3 regions of the Pseudoalteromonas sp. R3 genome follow, and region 1 is predicted to be linked to each of the others. Evidence: predicted binding sites of a transcription regulator. Region 1 holds the regulator's gene; each other region holds the start of a gene.
What was found. Region 1 encodes MetJ, which represses methionine synthesis genes. Its sites were predicted from a motif close to TAGACGTCTAGACGTCTA; they were not measured.

Region 1 (8,231 bases):
ACAGGCTGGCGTGCCCAGGCACTTAAACGTAAGGATCTGGCAGGGAAAACCGGCACCACTAACAATTCGGTCGATACCTGGTTTACGGGCTTTAACCGCAACGTATTAACCACAGTATGGGTTGGCTTTGACGACCCGGGTAAGTCGTTGGGTCGCGCTGCCTACAATGCCAATCTTGGTAAGCAACAGGTAGTCGGTGCCGAAGCCGGTGCCACCTCTGCGTTACCAGGCTGGGTGCAATTTATGCGCGCGGCCTTGGAAAACGAGCCTCTGGCGCCAATTGATCCGCCTCCGGGTCTGGTGTCGGTGCGTATCGACCTGAAAACCGGATTACTGAGTGAACGCAACGATCACACCAGTCGCTTTGAATATTTTGAACGGGGTACAGCACCCAGCAAGTACGTACTGGATACTGGCTCAAGTACTCCGTTTGAGGAGCAACTGCCGGATACCGAAGAGCTGTTCTGATAATCAAGACGTTAAAAGGCCGGTCAGTGACCGGCCTTTTCTATTTCATAAAAAGCACTATTATCTCAGTTGCTGCGTTAACCAGTACAAGTCTGAATGGATCCCCGCCGCGGTGACCTCTTTACCTGCACCAGGCCCTTGGATCACTAACGGATTTTGTTCATACCACTGAGTTGTGATAACGAAAATATTATCTCCCGGAGTCAGGTTCGCAATTGCGCTGCCCTGAGCCACCTCTGCAATGCCCACTTTGGCGTGAACCGCACCAGAAACATCGATTTCTAATGCCCCCGTATAGCGTAGCACCTTGCCACTGGCCAGTGCCGCATCATTACGCTGCTGATAGAACGCATCTAACTCCGCTTTGCGTGCCAGAAAGGCTTCCCAGCTGCCTTGTGCCAGCGCTTCAGGCATCAGGGCCTCTAATACAATATCATCCAACTCCAGTTGCAGACCCAGTTCACGAGCCAGTATCAACAGTTTACGCTGCATATCCCGACCGGATAAGTCTTCTCTGGGATCGGGTTCGGTGTAACCCATTTCTTGCGCAGCCAATACCAGCTCAGAAAAAGGACGCGAACCGTCATAGCTGCTGCACAACCAGGATAAGGTGCCCGAAAATACCCCTTCAATTCGTATCACTTTGTCGCCGCTGTTTTGCAGATCGGCCAGTGCAAAATTCACCGGCAACCCAGCGCCTACACTGGTGTTATAGCGCCACAACAAATTGCGCTCTTGTAGCTGAGTGCGTAATGCCTGATACCAGTCATGTGGAGCTGTACCAGCATATTTATTGGCGCTGATCAAATGACAGTCGTGTGCTGCAAAATCAGGATAAAGCTGGCTAAATGCTTCGCTGGCAGTGATATCAATCACCACTTTGTGTTCGTAATCAAGCTCACTGATGCGATCCAGCAACTCTTCATGCGAATAATCCTGCGCTTCACTTTGCCACTGCTGCTGCCACTGAGACAAGGTCAGACCGCTCGGGCAAAAAACCATTTTCTGCGAACGCAGTAGCGCGACCACTTTGAGGTCAAATTGGCTCTGCAAACGCGCAATTTGTTGCTGACACTGACTGAGGAACACTTCGCCCACATTACCCAGTCCGGCAATGATCACTGCCAGTTCACGGCCTTTGTTAACCAGTTTGTCGTGCAAGATAGCTAATACATCGCTGTCAATAGCCTGATCTGTAAGGAATAAGGCGTAGTCAGCGGCACTATGAGTAAAGCGCACCACAACCGCCTGCTCATCCAGCACAGCCTGTGCCTGACGCACTAATGGCGCAATATCCGGACACGGCGCTACTACGGCAAACCCGCGTAAATGAGACTCAACTATGGTTACCCGGCCACTCAGGCGCAATACCACCTGATGCGTGAATTCGCTGGGCACCAACAGATAATCTTCGCCGTTCTGATTAAAGTGATGAATACCATGCTGAATAAGCTGGCTCAGCGCCCCCACTTCACCGGAAGCCAAGGTATCAACGCGCAATAAATCCAGGTCACCAAAGGTGGTAACAAAGCGTTTTTCCTTGCTGTAACCTTGCTTAACCACTTCGGTGCCCTGCACATCTGGGTCAAAGCTACTGCGTACCTGTAGCTTAATGGTCGTTTCTTTAAGTGGTGACAAGGTTTTTGCGTGTAAAACCGGGTTACCAAGACGGGCCAATAAATTCGCCTGCGCACGACATACCTTACTGTATTTTATAGCATTACCCACTTTTCTCGGGTCAGTGCTGAATACACCTGGCGTGTCTGTCCAGATAGACACAGACGCCGCATCCAGATAGCTGGCTAACAATGTCGCACTGTAGTCGCTGCCATTGCGCCCGAGCGTGACAGTATTGCCCATGCTGTCGGCTGCAATAAACCCTGTCACAACATAAATTTTGTCCTGATTGAGTGTCTGATGGCAGGCCAGGCGATTCTGGCTATGCATCAGCTGACCCTGGTGCTGAGTAAACAGCGACCGTGCATCCACATCTTGTGCAGCAATATTAAGAGTATTCAACAGGGCTGCGAGTAAACGTGCAGACCAGATCTCGCCGAATGCAAGCAGAGGCGCCTCCTGCAACTGGCGGGACTGTGCCAGGCGGCCAATGCTGCTTAGCTCATCGCGCAACTCAGATGCCAGCTGGTCCTGCCGGGTAGCAGAGAACAATTCACTGATCAGCTGCACCTGATGATTTTCAACCTGCAGCAATATATCGCTGAAAGCACGCTCATCCTGCTGCTGATAGCTCTGCCACAGCGCAACCAGAGTATTGGTCGTTTTGCCAGCCGCCGATACCACGATACAGTCGCCAGTTTGGCAGTGACCAATGATGATGTTGGCAACCGCTTGATAGCGTGCCGCTGAACTCAGACTTGAACCACCGAATTTATGTACTGCTTTTGTCATTTCTTCTACCACAATGCCGTATGTGCTGGCGAGAGCTTGAATGCTTTCGCATTATCACTGGAACCGCCTTGCGTAGTTTTCACCGCTGCGAAAGCCTGTTCTAGGTCTGCTAATAAATCGTCGATTTCTTCAATGCCCACCGAAATACGGATCAGCGTATCGCCGACACCCGCTTCAAGACGTGCTGCCGGATCCATGCCTGCATGCGTCATGGTTGCCGGGTGACAGATCAAGCTCTCGACCCCGCCCAGCGACTCAGCCAGCGAGAATTGCTTTACACTCGTCAGGAACTTAGCTGCATCTGCCAACTCCCCTTTAATGTCAAAGCTCACCATCCCTCCGAAGCCTTGTTGCTGTTGTTTAGCCAGCGCATGCTGAGGATGGCTTTCCAGTCCGGGGTAATACACCTGACTGACAAACTCAGATTGCTCTAGATAACGCGCAATCGCCAGCGCGTTTTCCTGATGCTGTTTCAGGCGAACATTGAGCGTACGCAAACCACGTAATGTCAGGTAACTGTCGAACGGTGCGCCTGTGATACCGATATTGTTCGCCCACCAGGCTAGCTCATCACCGAGCTCCTCGGTTTTGGCAATCACTGCACCGCCGACGACATCCGAGTGACCATTGATATATTTTGTCGTGGAGTGCACCACGATGTCGACGCCAAATGCGATGGGATTTTGTAGCGCCGGCGACAGAAAGGTGTTGTCGGCCGCAACCAGAGCACCGCACTGTGCAGCAACGTCGGTGACCGCTTTAATATCGGTTAATCTCAAAATCGGGTTGCTCGGCGTTTCTATCCAGACCAGCTTAGGTTTAATCGCCAGGATCTCCTGCAAGCTCTCGCTGCGTGTCAGATCCAGGACTTTGACCTTCAGCAAACCGCGCTTTTCCAGCGAGGTAAATAAGCGATAGCTGCCACCGTAACAGTCGTGTGGGATCACTAAGGTGTCGTCAGCATTAAGTAGCTGAGTCACCAGATGTACCGCAGCCATGCCGGTAGCCGTAATGATGCCCTTTGCTCCACCCTCTAGCTCTGCCAGTGTTTGCGCGAGAATGTCGCGATTTGGGTTGCCGCTACGGCCATAATCATAGTCACGTTTCTTATCGAAGTCCGCAAATGAATAGGTGGTCGACAAATAAAGCGGGGGCACCACCGCACCATGATGCTTATCAGCATCAATGCCTGTACGTACCGCTATGGTTGACTTGTTGCTTTGGCTCATAGGTCACCTGGCTAAGTTAGATGTTTAGACGTCTAAAAGGTTAGATGAACAAAAGTTAGAAGTCAAAACATTTATACCGCTAAATGGCTAAATAACTAGTATTTGACTATCTTTTTTAAACCGATAAAATTTCGCCACTCAACGCGAACTCTATGCTAATAAGACTGAGTATTTGAGCTTAAACTATGGCAAATGACGTGCAACATTGCCAACAGAGAGCCTGCGTGTCACGGTTGGATCCATACACAGTACACAGTCTTATTCGCATTGCATCTACAACACTGAGGCAAGTACACCACTATGGCTAAATGGAACGGTGAATATATTCACCCTTATGCAGAACACGGTAAGAAATCAGAACAGGTAAAAAAGATTACTGTTTCTATCCCGCTCAACGTACTCAAAGTGCTGACCGATGAGCGCACCCGCCGCCAGGTTAACAACCTGCGCCACGCGACTAACAGTGAGTTACTGTGTGAGGCATTTCTGCATGCCTTTACCGGCCAGCCGCTACCTGGTGATGAGGACCTGCGCAAAGATAATCCGGAGAAGATCCCGGCAGAAGTGCGTCAGATCATGACTGAAATGGGGTTGGAGATCCCAGAGATTAACGAAGAGTAATCTTGTCGACGCCAGTAAATAACAACAAAAAAAGCCTCACAGTGTGAGGCTTTTTTTTGCTCTGATAGGCTTATGCCATATAATTTTCCGGCATTTCTATTTGCGCCACACCGGACTCAACCGCCGCCTCAGCAACCGCTCTGGCAATACGTGGCAACAAACGCGGGTCCATCGGCTTAGGAATGATGTAATGTTCACCAAACTCCAGGCTGTCCACATCCGCTGCTTTAAGTACTTCAGCAGGTACAGGTTCTTTGGCGATGCTGCGGATCGCTTCAACTGCCGCAATCTTCATTTCATCGTTAATGGCCGTTGCACGCACATCCAGTGCACCACGGAAGATAAACGGGAAACACAGTACATTATTCACCTGGTTTGGATAGTCTGAACGGCCCGTTGCCATGATCAAATCATCACGTGCGCCATGCGCCACTTCCGGGCTGATCTCAGGATCTGGGTTAGAACAAGCGAATACCACTGGCTTGTCCGCCATCAGTTTCAGGTCTTCCGGAGACAGCAGGTCCGGACCAGACACGCCCACGAAGACGTCAGCGTCTTCAATCACATCCTGCAAGGTACGCTTGTCGGTATTATTGGCGAACAGCTTTTTGTACTCATTCAGATCATCACGACGTGTGTGGATGACCCCTTTACGGTCAAGCATATAAATGTGTTCACGCTGTGCGCCGCACTTGATTAATAGCTCCATACAGGCGATGGCAGCAGCGCCAGCTCCCAGACAAACGATAATGGCGTCATGAATGTTCTTGCCCTGGATCTCAAGTGCGTTCAACATACCCGCAGCAGTCACAATTGCAGTGCCATGTTGATCATCATGGAATACCGGCACATCACAGCGCTCAATTAACGCACGCTCAATCTCAAAACACTCAGGTGCTTTGATATCTTCCAGATTGATGCCACCGAAGGTGTCGGCGATATTGGCCACCGTATTGATAAAGTCTTCTGTGGTCCGGTGCTTAACTTCGATGTCAATCGAATCCAGGCCTGCAAAGCGTTTAAACAGTAACGCTTTACCTTCCATCACAGGCTTAGAGGCCAGAGGGCCAAGATTACCCAGACCCAGGATAGCAGTACCATTACTGATAACGGCAACCATGTTACCTTTACCTGTGTAACGATAAGCATTGCTGGGGTCGGCGGCGATTTCACGGACTGGTTCTGCAACACCTGGACTGTATGCCAGGGCCAGATCCTTGACGGTTTCCGCAGGCTTGGTCAACTCAACGCTGATTTTTCCTGGAACGGGGTGGGCATGATAATGTAACGCTTGTTCACGAAAGTCTGACATGACGCGATTTTTTCCTAACGAAGAAGTTGAAAGTGAGAGTGAGATAAAAAATTCGCTAACTGCTTTAAACCATACCTTTTTTAAAAATTAATTCAAGCGATATCAGGTCTATCCTGTTAAAGCAAAGATAGTTGACAGTTAGCAAAATTTAGCGACTTTTTTGCTACTTTTCGGCAAAGTTAACTCACAATAAATGATCTGATAAGTGTCATTTCCAGTTCAAAATAGCGTCATTTTTATGCAGAATATAAATGAAATGAATAAAGCAAGCTAAGAAAACAAGTTCACAACATTTGATGTGTTTTAGATCGCATTTAGCCACTTATCACTGCATTTATAGAATTATAAAACTAATTTTATCACGGATAGCTATGCATATTAATCAGTTGAATATGGCTATTCACGCTGAAACAGGTCATGACAGGATTGTCATAAAGCCAGTCTCTGAAGGTATTAGCAAGTACGCCCGCTTTCTGGCGATAGGCATCTTTATACTGGAAACTTTACTAACCAAACCGAACTGATCCGTCCACTTGGATATGAAGGAAGAAGGCGAACGCCAGATTGAAAAACACAGAGCAGAAACGAAAAAAGCACCCGAAGGTGCTTTTTCTACAGCAAAAGTAGTGCTTACTTCTTGCTGCTAAGCGCGCCAAAGCGCTTGTTGAAGCGATCAACACGACCACCTGTGTCTAGGATCTTCTGCTTACCAGTGTAGAACGGGTGACAAGCAGAACATACGTCCAGGTGAATGTCTTTACACAGTGTTGAACGAGTCTCGAATTTGTTACCGCACGAACAAGTTGCTGAGATTGTTTCGTACTTAGGATGAATACCTTCTTTCATAGGGCACCTCTAGTTAAGGCCGTATCGCTCTCCAAACCCGAAGTCTGGCACCATACGTAGTTATACAAAAATTGTGGACGCGTATTTTAGGGTCAATTAGGACGATCCACAAGCAATAAATGCAAATTAGCAGTTATTTTTTGTGCAATCTCACCATGATGCCGTGAATCACCAAGCGAAAAGCACTCTGTGAAAGCATACACATGCAATTTTACGCTGTTACGGTATACTAACCGCCGTTCTGATTGCATGTTCAACCACAATCAGACCGCTATCCTTAACTTTGATACTCAGATGCCGGAGTCTCCATGCGCTTCGCCGAAGTCGCTTTAAAAGTACCTTTACATAGAACCTTTGATTACCGCCTTGATCCGCAGCAGCTGCCTTGCGTTGGAGGCCGAGTTCGGATCAAATTCGCCAACCGAGATTGCATTGCTATCGTGGTGGCACTGAAAGCGCACAGTGATGTACCTGATGACAAAATAAAAGCCATTGGGTCAGTGCTAGATACCACGCCCATCTTGTCACCTGAGCATCTCGGCTTTTTACGCTTCAGCGCACAGTATTACTGTCATCCGTTAGGCGAAACCCTGTTTACCGCCCTGCCTGGTGCATTGCGCGAGGGTGAGCAGGTCGATAAAACACAAGTGCCTGTGCTAACCCTCACAGAGGCAGGAAGTGAAACCACACAGCTCAGAGCTAAAAAGCAACTGGCTTTGCTTGAGCAACTGCGCAGCGCCGGCGATGCGACCGCCAGTGAACTGAAAACACTCGGCTTCTCACAGGCACAGATCAAAGCATTGTTAGAAAAAGGCCTGATCCGGGAAGAACTGCGCACCGACACCGACTGGCAATCGGCCCCATTGCAACTGGGCTCTAAACCCAGGCTTAACCCCGAGCAGGCCACTGCCTGCAGTGCCATCAATAGCCAAATCGGATTTCGTACATTTTTACTTGAAGGTGTCACGGGTAGTGGTAAAACAGAAGTATATTTACAAAGCCTGGAGGCCATTTTAGCCAACGGCAAACAAGCATTGGTACTGGTACCAGAAATAGGCCTGACACCACAAACCGTGAATCGCTTTAAGCGTCGCTTTGAGGGGCTACCCATTGACTTGTGGCACTCCAACCTGACAGACAATGAGCGCTTACATACCTGGCGCCGTGCTGAACAGGGTGAATCAGCATTGGTGATAGGCACCCGCTCAGCGGTCTTTTTACCTTTTCAGGCTTTGGGCATGATAGTGGTCGATGAAGAACACGATGGCTCCTTCAAACAGCAGGATGGATTACGTTACCATGCCCGCGATCTGGCCGCTTATCGCGCCGCCCAGGGCCAGTTTCCG
Region 2 (8,231 bases), 1.1 Mb from region 1:
GCCGTCGTAGCGCTTACGCCTTGACAGCACCAGCGTAAGTATCACGCCAATTAAAATGCCTGCGATGCCAATTCCGCCACCGTAGCTTAGCAACATATGTTGCTCCGTTTGTGCTTTGTTTTTACTTGCTTCAGCCTGGGTTTCAAGTGCTTGTTCTAATTCTGAAATGGTGTTTTTCAGATCCGCATTGTCCTGTTGTAATTGCTGATTGGCTTGTTCCAGCTGTGGGATCTGACTTTGTAAAGCATTGAGCTGGCTGCTGTTGCTACTGAGCTCAACATTGACACTTTCGAGGCGCTGGCGTAATCCAGGCTCTGCTGTGACGAATTTACTTTCAACCCAACCTTCACGGGCTTTATCATCTCTAATCTGCACAAAGCCTTCTTGGGCGGTGTTCAAGATGGTAATGGGGCTACCCGCTTCGACCGAGCCCAAAATACGATAGTTCTTGCCCGGGCCGGTGTGCATGAACAGGTACAAGTCGTCGACAATATAACCGTTGTTGTCGGTTGCTGACTGGGCCTCGGCAGGCTCATTTTGCAGGTCGGTTTGCTCCGCCATTGTGCCCAGAGACAGCACAGACAGCAGCAGCGGCAAAGCGATATTTTTCAGCATTCGCAGGCCTTAAATATTGATATCTTTATAAAGTTACCAAAATAGTAGGGATTTCCCGGCACAAAGGCAAGGGGCAGGTTTTGTCCTCAATTCTATTGCAGGTTGTTTTTTTGCGAGTAAATGTGTTGGCGCATGACATTGTGTGTGCTCTTGTTTACACCTGTAATTCATGGAACCGGTTGGTAATGGTGGTGATTATGCGCTAATAATTACTAAAAGGTTTGCAAAGTGCGGACCCTTTGTATATTTTGTGGGTTCTAAAATTACATAGGTAAATCACACTCCTGATGGACACTGAGATAGAACTGAAATTTTTGGTTTCAGACAATGAAGTTCCGCTGATCCCAGCCCTAATTACCCAGTTTGCTAAAAAAGTCAGCAATAAACCTGCTAAAAATCTAAAAAATGCGTATTTTGACACACCCAGTCGGGAGTTACGTGCATTAGATATAGGCTTGCGTACGCGCTGTAACGATGACGAGTGCGAACAGACGATAAAGCTGGCCGGAGAAGTGGTGGGTGGATTACATCAACGTCCTGAATACAATTTACCAATCCAGGGCAGTCGACCTGATATTCATGCCTTTGACAGCAGTATTTGGCCTATGGGTGTACAGCTCGAATCGATTGCCAGTAATTTATTCCCGATATTCAGTACTAATTTCATTCGCCGTACCTGGTTGATTGAAACCGAAGCAGGTAGCGAAATTGAAGTCGTCCTTGATAAAGGCGAGATCAGTGCACAAGGGTCGGTTGAGCCCATTTCCGAGCTTGAAATAGAGCTTATTGAAGGTGATAAAAATGATCTGTTCCTGCTGGCTGATCACTTGTTGCAACACATAGGTTTGCGTCTAGGATTGTACTCCAAAGCGGCCAGAGGTTACCGTCTTGCCGACGATAAGCCACTGAAGGCGAACAAAACACTGGGTGTCATCAAATTGCCCAGAGGCTGCTCACAAGAGCAGGCGCTGATAGCTACAGTCAATCATGGTATCCAGTTTGTTCAAAAGCATGAGCAGTGTTATCTGGACTCTCCGAGCCTGAAAACACTCAAACGAGTGATAGATGGGGTCAGTTTGATCCGGCACGCGTTCTGGCTCTTTGAAGAGTTTGTTGATAAGTCTTCGACGGAGTTTTTGCGCAAAGAGCTTAAGTGGCTATTGTCTGAATTAGGTTGGGTGGAGAATGCCATTCATCTGAAAACCTACACGTCGAAACGCCACGCCTATTATAAACGGATCTCCAATGCGCCTGAACTGGCTCAGGTGATCACGGATATGAAAGACGTGCAGCCAACGGTGACAGATATTGAAGATTTATTCCACTGCTCACGATATAACCGCTTGATTTTGGCGCTTACCCGCTGGTTACTGGACAAGTCCTGGCGTAAAAACTGGGATCAAAATGCGATAACTGCTGCACAAAGCCCGGTTGGGGCATTGGCAAAACGTGCCTACGATCACGACTGGAACAAACTAACAACGCTGTTCCCGGCAGACAGTGCTATGACAGTTAAAGAGTATCTGGAGTGTCGTCAGCCGCTGGAAAACATGCTTCTTAGTGGCCATTGTCTGGGTAAACTATACGATAAAGAAACCCGTCAGGCGTTCAGAGCCCCATGGGTCGATATTGTTTATGGTATTTATGAACTAGAAACACTCTTCTATTTACGTCAGTTGTGCGAGGGACAGCCCAGTGAAGCGTTGCAGGACATTTTAGTCTGGTTGCAACAAAAGGCCGACTTTCTCGTTAGTGCAATGGAGCAAAGTCGTCAGGCATCGTTAAACAGTGAACCTTACTGGTGATAAGCCAGGTTTAGCCTGTCTGTGTTTGCTACTGTGGCTTGTCGTTTATGCTATGCCGGGTCACAGTACACAGACGTCAGAGCGATGGCAGCCCTGGCATCAATCGACGTTGCTGTCGATCACCTACCATAAGCCATTTGATCAACCCCTGAAAATACGTGTAACCGGCAAATGGCCCGGGATCAGTGCAAAATCTGTGATTAATCTGCTAAATGATACCGAGCGCGTTCCTTTGTGGGTGAAACACGTTAGTGAAGTGACGATTTTATCTCGCCCTGCAGCTAATCAGACGCGCGTGCTGACCCAATTTGATTTACCCTGGCCGCTTCGTAAGCGGGACATGGTGACACATGCCTGTTTGCTGCAATTATCCAAAGAAAGCTATGTATTGAAGATACGCTCCGACACTGAGTACCCGACAGAGCAGGATGTGATTCGAATTCAGCCTGTGATGGTACAATGGGGTCTCACGGAGCAAGACAACGCCGTTTATATCGATTATCAAATCTCAGCTGACATTCAAGGCGAGGCACCACAATGGTTTACCGATAAAGTTGCACTGCGTAATACCCGGGCTTCGTTTAATGCGTTGTATGCTTTATTACGGGCACGCCCGGACAGCATGGAGCCCTGGGCCCTTACGCCCGGAAATACCTGCCCGTTCGAATGATCATCGCGTATATATCGTCTACACTAAAAGCAAACTAGTCTGACGTATTTGCTGTTATGCTCAATATCGATGAAGAAACACTGGCGGAGTTACGTTCCGGATTCAATCTGCCGGCAAAGCCTGAAATTCTGGAGCACATCCAGAATGAACTTAATAGTGAAGAACCTGAACTCAATCGCGTTGCGAATATCATTTCTCAGGATGTTGCAACCTCTGCCGCTGTGTTAAAAGTCATTAATTCCCCGGCCTATGGCATGTCAAGAACGGTGTCGGACATCAAACAGGCCGTGATGTTTTTGGGTCTTAATAGTATCACCCAGATTGTGACGGGCTACTTGTTGAAAGAGGCGTTTGATCAAAGCCTGTGTTGTATCTCGTTAGAGCGGTTCTGGGACAATGCCATTGATATCTCTCAGATAGCCATGCTGATTGGCAAGCGGGTGCGCGCCAATGTACCGGTTGAAAACTTACAGTTGCTTGGCTTGTTTCATGATGCAGGTATACCTGCAATGGCCATGCGTTATGACAACTACAAGGAAGTCATGACTCGTGCCATACAGCGCCCTGAGTATACGCTTGCCTGTTATGAAGAGCAGCTATACCCGACTAATCACGCTGTGGTGGGTTATTACCTTGCCAGCTCATGGAATATTCCCAAGGCGATGTGTCAGATCATATTGCGTCATCACGACCCTTTGTACCTGGATGAGGAGCGAGAGGAGAGTGAGCAGCAAGCCTTTGCCATTCTTAAGTTAGCTGAAAACCTCGCCTTTGAGGGTAAGTATTTTCGTAACTGTGCGGATTGGCATGCTTTTAAAGATAAGGTGATGATTGTATTAAACATTCATGACGATGAATACGTGGATATAAAAGAAGATATTGAAGAGTTTTTGATATCCGGGAATTAACTATTCTAATTTTATAAACAAAAGGCGCCTTAAGGCGCCTTTTCTGTAAATCATTATTTACAATTATAAACCAGCAGCTGCTTTAAGCGCTTCAGCTTTGTCTGTTGCTTCCCACGGGAACTCGTTACGACCAAAGTGACCGTAAGCCGCAGTAGGCTGGTAGATTGGACGCTCAAGGTCTAGCATAGTGATCAGACCGTACGGGCGCAGGTCAAAGTGTTCGCGGATCAAGTCGATCAGGCGAGCTTCTTCCAGTTTACCTGTGCCGAAGGTTTCAACACTGATAGAGGTAGGCTCTGCAACACCAATTGCATATGACACCTGAATCTCACATTTGTCAGCAAGGCCAGCTGCAACAATGTTCTTAGCAACATAACGGGCTGCATAAGCGGCTGAACGGTCAACCTTTGATGGATCTTTACCTGAGAACGCACCACCACCGTGACGTGCCATACCACCGTAGGTATCTACGATGATTTTACGACCAGTCAGACCACAGTCACCCATAGGGCCACCGATAACGAAACGGCCAGTCGGGTTGATGAAGAACTTAGTCGCTTCAGTGATAAGTTCAGCTGGCAGTACTGGTTTAATGATGGTTTCCATCACAGCTTCTACCAGATCATCCTGAGACACTGTGTCACAGTGTTGAGTTGACAAAACAACGGCATCAATACCAACTGCTTTACCATTTTCATAGGCAAAAGTAACCTGAGACTTAGCATCAGGGCGTAACCAAGGCAAAGTGCCATCTTTACGCACTTGCGCCTGACGTTGAACCAGACGGTGTGAATAAGTGATTGGTGCTGGCATTAAAACATCAGTTTCGTTACAAGCGTAACCAAACATCAGACCCTGGTCACCCGCACCTTGTTCTTCAGGGCGAGTACGGTCAACACCCTGATTGATATCAGGAGACTGTTTACCAATGGTATTAAGGATTGCACATGAATCAGCATCAAAGCCCATGTCTGAGTGGGTATAGCCGATTTCGCGTACCGTTTTACGCGTTAATTCTTCGATATCAACCCAGGCGCTGGTAGTGATTTCACCACCAACCATGACCATACCGGTTTTAACGTAAGTTTCACACGCAACACGTGCTTTTGGATCTTGCTCAAGGATAGCATCTAGTACCGCATCAGAGATCTGATCGGCGATTTTATCCGGATGACCCTCAGAAACAGATTCAGAAGTAAATAAATGTTTTGCCATTGTATTTATGCTCACAAATATTGCGCTTCACAAACTACAGGAATAGCGCGAAAAATCAGAGCGATATATTATCGAAAACACGCACGGCTGCATAGCTTTTTTACGCCTAGACGTCTAATTTTAGACCTTTGCAAAAAACGCAGTAAAAAAGTCCGTGAGTAGCTCGATATTTCATTGATTTTTAATTGCAGTGGTTACCCTAATAGGTAAGAATGGGGACCAATTTTCTAATCGAGTTACCTGCTGCTTTGACGTGTTACACTTTAAGTTGCCTCACATCAGGCACACATGACAACGTCGCTACACGGGTATTATAGGTACAGATTTGCCACTCAAAAGACATAAAAGGTAGGAGACTTCATGCCATCTCGCAAAGAACTTGCAAATGCCATACGCGTTCTGTCCATGGACGCAGTTCAAAAGGCCAAATCCGGTCACCCGGGTGCCCCAATGGGTATGGCCGATATCGCAGAGGTATTGTGGCGCGATTATTTAAAGCATAACCCCAATAATCCTGAGTGGGTTGATCGTGACCGCTTTGTATTATCAAATGGCCATGGTTCCATGCTCATTTATTCTCTGTTGCATTTGTCTGGCTATGATCTGTCTATTGATGAACTGAAAAACTTCCGTCAGATGCATTCAAAAACGCCAGGTCATCCAGAGTATGGCTATGCACCTGGTATTGAAACGACTACAGGTCCGTTGGGGCAGGGCATCACCAATGCCGTAGGTATGGCAATTGCGGAAAAAGCGCTGGCAGCTCAGTTTAACCGTGACGAGTACGATATTGTAAATCACTACACGTATGCTTTCCTTGGCGATGGCTGTTTGATGGAAGGTATTTCTCACGAAGCCTGTTCACTGGCCGGTACTTTAGGTCTGGGTAAACTGATCGCATTTTGGGATGACAATGGCATTTCAATTGACGGTGAAGTTGAAGGCTGGTTCAGCGATGACACGCCGAAGCGTTTTGAAGCATACGGCTGGCACGTCATTGCGGATGTGGATGGCCATGACAGCGACGCCATCGCAGCAGCGATTGAAGCGGCACGCGCAGAATCAGACAAGCCAACGCTTATTTGTTGTAAAACAGTGATTGGTTATGGCTCACCAAACAAGTCGGGCAGCCACGATTGTCACGGCGCCCCTCTAGGTGATGACGAGATCAAAGCGGCACGCGAGTTCCTGGGCTGGGAGCATGAGGCGTTTGAAATCCCTGAGTCTGTTTACGCAAAATGGGATGCGTCTGCACATGGCCAGCAAATTCAGAGCGAGTGGCTGGTTAAGTTCACAGAATATCAGATGCATTACCCTGAACTGGCGGCGGAATTTGAGCGTCGTACTAAAGGCGAGTTACCTGCTGATTGGGCACAGAAAAGTGCTGAGTACATTGCCCAGCTACAGGCCAACCCGGCTAACCCGGCAACCCGTAAAGCATCACAAAATGCACTGAATGCATTTGGCCCTCTGTTACCTGAGTTTATGGGCGGTTCAGCGGACTTAGCGGGTTCTAACCTGACACTGTGGGATGGCTCCAAAGGCCTGACAGCAGACGATGCCTCAGGCAACTACATCTTCTACGGTGTACGTGAATTCGGTATGTCGGCCATTATGAATGGTATTGCTTTGCACAAAGGCTTTATTCCTTACGGCGCAACCTTCCTGATGTTCATGGAATACGCCCGTAACGCAGTACGTATGGCAGCACTGATGAAGCAGCCTAGCATCTTTGTTTATACCCACGATTCAATCGGTCTGGGCGAAGATGGCCCAACGCACCAGCCAGTAGAGCAGCTGGCAAGTATGCGCATGACCCCAAATCTGGTTAACTGGCGCCCGTGCGACCAGGTTGAATCCGCTGTAGCCTGGCAGCAGGCTATCGAGCGTAAAGACGGTCCTACGTCATTGGTATTTACCCGTCAGGGGCTTGAGCAACAGGCGCGTAGCGACGAACAGGTTGCAGCCATTAAGCAAGGTGGTTATGTACTGAGCTGTGACGGTGAACCAGAGCTTATCCTGATTGCAACGGGTTCAGAAGTTCAACTGGCAGTAGAAGCTGCGGCACAACTTCGTGACAGTGGCAAGCGCGTACGCGTAGTGTCTATGCCATCTACCGATGCATTCGATGCACAGTCTGCTGAGTATAAAGAGTCTGTATTGCCAGCTGCGGTAACACGCCGTGTTGCTATCGAAGCAGGTATTGAAGACTACTGGTATAAGTACGTTGGTCTGAATGGCGCGGTTGTTGGCATGAGCACCTTTGGTGAGTCAGCGCCTGCAGCTGAGCTGTTCAAGCACTTCGGCTTTACCGTTGAGAATGTGGTTGCCAAGGCAACAGCGCTGTTCAACTAAGCTCAAAGTTTGCATTGAAAAAGCCGTTTAGGGAAACCTAAGCGGCTTTTTTATGTTCTGAATAGGCTTGAACTGGTACAAGCTATTGTTCTTTGTTGTAATTAATGTTTTATAGTGAGGGGTTACTGTTTCGGATATGCCCGAAACCTCGTGCTCTTATCATTAAACGATAACTGGTCATCAGGAGTCATAGGTTGAGGATACTATTTATCACCCTAATATTGGTTTCTCTGAACGTGTCTGCCACCGCGGGCATAAAGAGTGAAAGCGGCATCTTTGCATTTGTTGGGGAGCAGGTGGACTTTTATCAGTTTGAGTCCAATGTAGGCGACGGTGTGATCCGCATGGATGGCGCATTCAAAGCGAAATACAAAGTCCTGGAGAAAGTCCACGGAGAGTTTAATGCCGATGTAATCTCGTTTGAAGTCTACGATCACTACGGCACTCCTGCGTTTGCAAAGTATAAGTATGTACTGTTATTTGTCACAGAGCATGACGGGAAAATATACCACGAAAAGTACCAGTACTTTGATGTTTATAAGACACAGTCGGGGGAGTGGGCCTATTGCGGTGCTCCCTTTGAGTACGAAGAAGCTGTGAATCCTAAGCCATTGGAGAATATCGAATTCAGTCCAGTAATCGAATATAGCACAGTGATGTACA
Region 3 (8,231 bases), 1.4 Mb from region 1:
TTACCGGTAAATTGCAGTTGGGATGGTGTAGGTTGACTGCCCGATTCGGCAGTAGTGGTAGTAGAAGTCGAGTCCATTGTTGGCTTCCTAATATCGTTATTCTTTTGTTTTCACATTGTTAACGTTTTCATGGAGATATGTTCCCACGAAAACTACGGGAAGGTACATTAGAAAAGCAACCAGTGCAACGTCTAAAAGCAAAACGCCGACGTAACTTGTCAGTTACCTCGGCGCTGTGTCTGAGTTGATGAGCTTGTTTTACTTAGCAAGCACGAGTCAACCAGTTCAGGAAGTGACGGGCTTCGCTGCCACTTGAGAATTGCGTTTGTTTGCGGCCTGTGCCATCAGCAAAAACGACTTTTGATTTGTTCACCGAAATTGAGCGAATAGGTTGCTCAACACGGATCTCTGTTCCGTTGTATGTATAAGACATAATAAAACTCACTTTTATAATGCGCAGCCTGAGGGCTAACGCTTTAAACATTAAACGAGCTTTATGACAGTTTGATACCAAACCTGAAAAAATCTGCGAACAATTTCTCGACACTTTTGAGTCAACAAACCGACGCGCTTCAAGAGAAATGGTACTGGCGATCTTAATATCTGCATTCACAACGTCCCCGGCTGGGGTAACTGCAGTGGTATATCGCCTGACTATAATAAGCTCTACTTGTAATTTTTAATGCGGGCTTACTGGATCAAGGCAAGAGGGCATTACTTCTATGACGCTTTAAATCAGAGGTTATTTAAAGCAAGGGACAAATAATAACTAAATAATTATCCAAACACAAGGATAATTTAGGGGGTCACCACCTGATAATGCCCTCTTGATAACAGAGGAAACTGATCAGAAATTGCGTATATCTCAACCCGATAGCGGCCAGCAGGCCAAAAGGGCTTATGATAACGCACAAAATGCTGACTATCTGCAGATTTAATCGCAACATTGCGAAACACGACGATTTGATTGTCGTCTTCTCTAACCCATTTCACCAGCACTTTATGACCATAATCAGCACCGGTTTCAAAAATAGCGGTTATATCGCCTGCGTTCGCAGGGAAAATATTCTGTACAGCGTACCCGGCCTCAAACTCTGCCTGAGACGAGAAAAGTATTATAGAGTTGCCATGATTCAGCTGTTCCGTTTGTTCTTGTAAATCACTGTTTAGCGCAATGTCTGCAAGCCTTTGAGCGGCAGCACGAACGTCCGTGATCTGCAGTAAACTGTCTTCATCCAGAATACCATGAGACGCTGCAAACTGAGCCAGCGTGTCTTCATCTGCAAAACGGATCGCCGTTTCGACCATAGTGTTGTTGATGAGCTCAGTACCTGCAGGCGCAGTGTGTGTATGAACCTCTGTCTTTGGCTGGCTCTGTGCCCTTTGCGGTTCACTTTTCGAGCTCTGAATCAGAGCTGTAGCTAAGCCCTTTTCCTCTGCAACGGGTGGCGCCACAGCGGCACCACGCAGAATCCAGCCTGAGACCATACCTACCAAAAAGATCAGCAACATGTAACGGATCACAGGCATTCCTCACTTAGTTATTGAAAGCGTTTTTTACCCAGCTATCACGCTCGGTGATACAGGCAGAAGATGTTTCAAAGCTTTTTAAGTAATTGACACGGTTATCACCACACTCGGTGTTGTGCTGTTTAACAGGTCCATAGCAAACGCCCAATGCTTTTTTACCATCATCAATATAACCAACACACAAGTTGTGTTGCACGACATTCGTATCCGGAACTATGACGCCACCACTTGATTGGCCACTTGAGTTCGCCCCACAGTTCATCTGATCAACCACTGTGAGCGCATATTCAGACGCTTGCTTATAAACATCATACGTATCTTTATATGTTGTTGTGCGACCGGTTTTAGGGTCTGTGCCCGTCTCGCCACTACGGCACGCTTTGACAGCAGCGGTGTAATAAACATCTGCATTTGCTATCTGAGATGACGCCTGAACACCACACGCATTGGCCGCTTCTCTGTCAGCATCCGTAATAAGTTCCTGTAAATTACAGCTGTTACCACTGCTGGAAAGATTACTACCTGAACCCGATGAGATATCGCCGTTCGCTTCCTCTTCACCAACGCCTTCACACCCCGATAACGCGAATAAGCCCATTAGGACTAGTGCCACTTTACTTGCGCTGTTCACCTTCATATCCCGATTTCCCCATGAATAAAAGCCGCACAATCTATTGCAATAAACGCAATAGATCAAGCCCAACCGTAATCAAATGTAACAAACCAAAAGATTCAGAAATCAGCTGATGCGCAAAGGATCAACACAATATTTTGAAAGTAAAAGAAAAGGCGCGGGTCACGCGCCTAACAGATGAGCTGATGGATCTCATGTTAGTTGGTTATGGTTGTGGTTCATACCCCAGGTTGGGCGAAAGCCAGCGCTCGGCTTCTGCCAACGTCATATTGCTACGTTTGGCATAATCTTCAACCTGATCCTGCTGAATGGCTGCCACGGCAAAGTATTTGGAGTCCGGATGCGAGAAGTACCAGCCTGATACCGCCGCGCCCGGCCACATGGCATAAGAGCTGGTGAGCTTCATGCCAATGCGGTTTTCCACATCCAACAACTGCCAGATTTTATCTTTTTCAGTGTGCTCAGGACATGCAGGATAGCCCGGTGCCGGACGGATCCCCTGATAGTTCTCGCGGATCAGTTCTTCATTACTAAGCTTTTCATCTTCAGCAAAGCCCCAGTATTGCTTACGCACCTGTTCATGCAGGTATTCTGCAAAGGCCTCAGCCAGACGATCTGCCACCGCTTTCACCATGATTTTGTTGTAATCGTCCTGCTGCTGCTCAAACACCTCAGCTAAATCATCCTCTTCCAGACCACCGGTGACCGCAAACGCACCAAAATAATCCGGCGTGCCTTTCGGCGCGATATAATCGGCCAGACAATAGTTCGGAAAATCGGTTTTTTCGGTCTGCTGGCGCAACTGACAAGACTTCAGCAGCACTTCTTCACGGCTTTCATCGCGATAGATTTCAATGTCATCACCCACCCGGTTTGCCGGGAATAAACCAATTACACCCAGCGGTTGTAAACTGCCTTTAGCAATCAGCTCGTCAAGCATAGTATTGGCATCGGCAAAGAGCTTTTTCGCTTCCTCACCCACTACTTCATCTTCAAGAATACGCGGGTATTTACCGGCCAGCGTCCAGGTCATGAAAAAGGGCGTCCAGTCGATATACTCACGCAAGGTAGCGATACTGACATCTTTAAACTCAGTGATGCCCAGCTTTTTGGGTACCGGTGGGGTGTAATTGTCCCAGTCGAGTTTAACCGCATTGTCACGTGCGCGGGCCAATGTCACGGGTTTTGAGCGGGGCTTTTTACGCGCCTGCTGGTCACGCACCTTAACATATTCACTGGCGGTTTTTTCCAAAAAGCCCGGCTTTTGTGAAGCGCTCAGTAAACTGGAAACCACTCCCACCGCACGGCTGGCATTGTTAACATAAACCACCCCTTTGTCATACTGAGGTTCAATCTTGACCGCCGTATGCGCCTTCGACGTGGTTGCCCCGCCAATCAACAGCGGGATCTCAAACCCCCGACGAGTCATTTCTTTAGCGACATGTACCATTTCATCCAGCGACGGGGTGATCAAACCCGACAACCCAATGGCATCGGCATTTTCATCTATGGCTGTTTGCAGAATTTTCTCTGCCGGCACCATCACACCCAAGTCCACGACCTCGTAGTTATTACATTGCAGCACCACACCGACAATGTTTTTACCTATATCATGAACATCGCCCTTTACCGTGGCCATGATGATCTTACCGTTGCTCTGACCGGCCTGCTTCTCAGCCTCAATATAAGGGTCCAGATAGGCCACCGCTCGCTTCATAACACGTGCAGATTTAACTACCTGAGGCAGAAACATTTTACCGGCACCAAATAAATCACCGACCACGTTCATACCGTCCATCAATGGACCTTCGATCACCTCGATGGGTTTATCAAACTGCTGGCGACAGGCTTCTGTGTCTTCTTCAATAAATTCAGTAATGCCTTTGACCAGCGCATGCTCCAGGCGTTTGGCCACAGGCCAGCTACGCCACTCCTGATCTTCGGCTTTCTCAGCCTGTGCCATCCCCGAGTAATTAGGCGCTATCTCTACCAGACGCTCACCGGCACCGGGATCGGTATTGAGGACCACATCTTCTACCGCCTTGCGCAGTTCATCGGGAATATCATCGTATACCGTCAGCTGACCGGCGTTGACAATGCCCATGTCCATACCGGCCTGAATAGCATGATATAAAAACACCGAATGAATGGCTTCACGCACCGGGTTATTACCCCGGAATGAAAAAGACACATTCGACACCCCGCCCGACACTTTACAGTGCGGCAGATTCTGTTTAATGCGTCGGGTACCTTCGATAAACTCAACGGCATAGTTATCGTGTTCTTCAATACCAGTCGCAACAGCAAAGATATTGGGATCAAAAATAATGTCTTCAGGCGGGAAACCCAGCTCATCCACCAGAATGCGATAAGAACGCTCACAGATCTCAAACTTGCGGTCGGCCGTTTCTGCCTGACCCGTTTCATCAAACGCCATCACCACCACAGCAGCGCCAAAGCGCTTAATGATTTTCGCCTGGCGTTCAAACGGCTCGCGGCCCTCTTTGAGCGAAATAGAATTAACGATGGCCTTGCCCTGAATACACTTCAAACCCGCTTCAATCACTTCCCATTTAGAGGAGTCGACCATGATTGGCACGCGGGAAATATCCGGCTCTGAGGCAATCAGGTTCAGGAACTTAACCATGGCGGCCTTGGAATCCAGCATGGCCTCATCCATATTGATGTCGATCACCTGCGCGCCGTTTTCCACCTGGCTGCGTGCGACATCCAGTGCGGCTTCATAATCTTCTTCCAGGATCAAACGCTTAAAACGCGCCGAGCCGGTCACATTGGTTCTTTCACCAACGTTAGTAAAAATGGCTGTAGATTGCGTCATATCAGTACTTCCTAATTAAGATTACAGGCTTCAAGGCCCGCCAGGCGCATTCTTACTTCAAGCTCAGGCAACGTGCGTGGTGCCACCTGTTCCAGCCCTTTCACAAAAGCGCGAATATGGTCGGGTGTTGTACCACAGCAACCACCAACAATGTTGATAAAGCCTTCCTTCCCCCAGTCGATGATTTCTTTTGCCATTTCAGGGGCTTCCAGATCGTACTCCCCAAACTCGTTGGGCAGACCCGCATTCGGATGTACCGACGTATAGGTTTCACACACCCGCGACAGCTCTTCGACATAGGCACGCAGTAGATCCGGTCCCAGCGCGCAATTCAGTCCGATGGAAATCGGTTTGATATGACGGATAGAGTTGTAAAAGGCTTCGGTCGTTTGGCCCGACAAGGTACGTCCCGAGGCGTCGGTAATTGTGCCGGAGATCATCACAGGCAAGGTTATACCGGTACGCTCAAAGGCTTCTTCCACCCCATACGCCGCCGCTTTAGCATTCAGTGTATCGAAGATGGTTTCAATCAAAATCAGGTGCGCGCCGCCTTCAATTAAGGCTTCGGTCGACTCAATATAGGCCGTAACCAGCTGATCGAATGACACATTGCGATAACCCGGGTCATTGACATCCGGTGAAATTGAACAGGTTTTTGAGGTTGGCCCAAGGACACCGGCCACATAACGCGGTTTACTCGGGTCTTTCGCGGTAAACTCATCACACACAGCCCTTGCCAGACGAGCCGACTCGACGTTAATCTCCCGGCTGAGGCTGGCCATATCGTAGTCTTCCATCGAAATAGTGGTGGCGTTAAAAGTATTGGTTTCAATAATGTCCGCACCCGCTTCAAGATATTCACGGTGGATCTGACGGATCACCTCAGGCTGAGTCAGGCTTAACAGGTCGTTATTACCTTTGATCAGGACATGCCAGTCTTTAAAACGCTCGCCCCGATAGTCCTCTTCCTCAAATTTGTGTTTTTGGATCATGGTGCCCATAGCACCGTCGAGGATCAAAATACGCTGTTGCATGGCCGTTTTAAGTTCATCGGCAATGGCTGCGCCGTCAATCGCGGTGGTGATATCTTTATTCGGCATAATTGTTAGTCCTTACATCCTGGCTAACCAGATTAATATCGTACGGAGTGGTCTGGTAAACATAGTAGTTTAACCAGTTGGAGAATAACAAAAAGGCATGGCTTTGCCATGTCTTAGATGGCTTGGCGTTAACATCATCTTCAGGAAAATAATTTTCCGGCTTGGGTGCATCCGGCCCTTTTTCGCAATCCCGAAAATACTCTTTACTCAAAGTGTCGGCATCGTATTCCGGATGCCCGGTAATATATACCTGACTGCCAGACACATTTTTAATTAAATAGGCGCCGACTCGCTCAGAACCAGCCAGTGTCACCAGCTCCTCACAGGCATCGATTTTACTGGCCTCAATATGGCCATAACGGGAATGGGGCACCAAAAATTCATCGTCAAAGCCACGGGTTAGTGCACCATGTTCAAAGTAGCAGCGGTGGCGAAACACCCCGCACAGCTTGTCTTTTTTAAGTTCCCGCTTCAGACCATGATGATGAAACAGACCCGCATGTGCCGCCCAGCAGGAGAACAATGTCGATGTCACATGGTGCTCGGCCCAGTCGAAAAACGCCTGCAACTCCTCCCAGTAAGTCACTTCTTCATATTCCAGGTGAGCAAGTGGTGCGCCGGTAACAATCAGCGCATCATAATTTTCTTCTCTGACATCCGAAAAGTAACGGTAAAACATATTCAGATGCTGCTCGGAGTTGTCGGAGCTACGGTGGGTGTCCAGGCGCAGCAGATCCACATTCACCTGCAAGGGCGTGTTGGCCAGCAGACGAATAAACTGCACTTCGGTTTCTACTTTATTGGGCATTAAATTGAGTATTGCCAGCCGCATTGGTCGGATCTCCTGCGTACTGGCACGGCTTTGTGGCATCACGAAGACATTTTCGTGGCGCAAATGGCTAATGGCAGGTAAGTCGTCGGTGACTGTGATTGGCATGATATTCCCCTCAGTGACTAGGACCGTTAAAGATAGATCCGTTAACTTGAGACATTATGAAGCAACAGGAATAAATTTCAACTTCTAGATGTTTAGCCGTCCAAATAAACCCTCTTTTACTCACCTCCTAAAATGCCGCTTTGAGCAGATGGAAGGAACGCGTCAATACGTCTTCGAGTTCCAGAATCAAATTTGCCTGCTGGGGACTTTGCTGCACAATGGCCAGCTCCAACTGCGCAGCAAGCTCAGCACAGCGCACCAGCCCAAGATAACCAGCCTGTCCTTTTAATGTATGTGCCATTCTGGCTGCCTCTTCAATATCCTCTACTTGCAGCCTTTGCCTCAGCCGTGTACAAAACCCTTTCTGTGCATCAATAAACTTATCAGACATTTTATGATAAAACGCCTCGTTGCCATTAACATGTCTGAGCCCTTGCGCCACATCGAGCAATTCACTTTGTGCATTATCCTGCGTTGGTATTATCGTTGATAAGTGCATATCGGCAGACTCTGTGACCACAGGCACCTCATCACGAGTCGGCTTCTGTTTACGGCTAAGCCATTGATATATTTTTTGATAAGCCAACTCAACGTTTATTGGCTTGGCGATATGATCGTCCATACCACAGGCTTTGATTTCCTGCAGATCATGTTGCATAACATTTGCGGTCAGCGCGATGATCGGCACCTCTCGACAGACTGCGCTTTTTCTAATCTCCCGGGTTGCGGTATAACCGTCCATGACCGGCATTTGGCAATCCATCAGGATCAGATCAACTGGAGTTTCCTGTAATAGCTCCAGCGCTTCTTCTCCATGTTCGGCAGTAAGCACCTGCATACCCGCGTCAGTCAGTATCTCCTGTGCAATTTCCCGATTGATATCGTTGTCCTCAACCAGAAGTACCTGTGCTCCTCCTAGTAGTTCTGGCAAGGCCCCCTGCTCAATCTGCGTACCAATTTGCGGTGGAGATTCAGTCGTGGCGGTTGCAATGGGAAAGTCGATTTCCACGAAAAAACGTGTACCTTTCCCCACAGAGCTTTCACACCAAATCCTGCCATCCATCAGTTTCACCAGGTTTTTGCTGATTGCCAGACCCAGGCCGGTTCCACCGTACTGACGAGTTGTTGATGCATCCGCCTGAGTAAAAGGAGTAAACAAGGTTTGCAGCTGCTCCGGTGAAATGCCTATGC

Region 2: metK (methionine adenosyltransferase) is a predicted target of MetJ. The motif match lies at 5,313-5,330, and genes of this name have one in related genera.
Region 3: metA (homoserine O-succinyltransferase) is a predicted target of MetJ. The motif match lies at 7,126-7,143, and genes of this name have one in related genera.

Annotation. Positions count from the first base shown of each region.
Region 1 covers NZ_CP034835.1:224,456-232,686, reverse strand. Annotated here, with positions in the region: gene ELR70_RS05880 (PBP1A family penicillin-binding protein) at 1-468, shown strand, start outside; gene metL (bifunctional aspartate kinase/homoserine dehydrogenase II) at 529-2,877, opposite strand; gene metB (cystathionine gamma-synthase) at 2,883-4,106, opposite strand; gene metJ (met regulon transcriptional regulator MetJ) at 4,407-4,727, shown strand; gene ELR70_RS05860 (malic enzyme-like NAD(P)-binding protein) at 4,798-6,039, opposite strand; gene rpmE (50S ribosomal protein L31) at 6,670-6,885, opposite strand; gene priA (primosomal protein N') at 7,194-8,231, shown strand, end outside.
Region 2 covers NZ_CP034835.1:1,343,463-1,351,693, forward strand. Annotated here, with positions in the region: gene ELR70_RS10670 (TIGR04211 family SH3 domain-containing protein) at 1-615, opposite strand, end outside; gene ELR70_RS10675 (CYTH domain-containing protein) at 903-2,420, shown strand; gene ELR70_RS10680 (START domain-containing protein) at 2,404-3,090, shown strand; gene ELR70_RS10685 (HDOD domain-containing protein) at 3,147-3,998, shown strand; gene metK (methionine adenosyltransferase) at 4,062-5,213, opposite strand; gene tkt (transketolase) at 5,574-7,568, shown strand; gene ELR70_RS10700 (hypothetical protein) at 7,763-8,231, shown strand, end outside.
Region 3 covers NZ_CP034835.1:3,278,841-3,287,071, forward strand. Annotated here, with positions in the region: gene ELR70_RS19390 (YjgN family protein) at 1-77, opposite strand, end outside; gene ELR70_RS24945 (hypothetical protein) at 263-433, opposite strand; gene ELR70_RS19395 (hypothetical protein) at 799-1,524, opposite strand; gene ELR70_RS19400 (hypothetical protein) at 1,538-2,167, opposite strand; gene metH (methionine synthase) at 2,370-5,003, opposite strand; gene ELR70_RS19410 (homocysteine S-methyltransferase family protein) at 5,015-6,037, opposite strand; gene metA (homoserine O-succinyltransferase) at 6,093-7,040, opposite strand; gene ELR70_RS19420 (PAS domain-containing hybrid sensor histidine kinase/response regulator) at 7,168-8,231, opposite strand, start outside.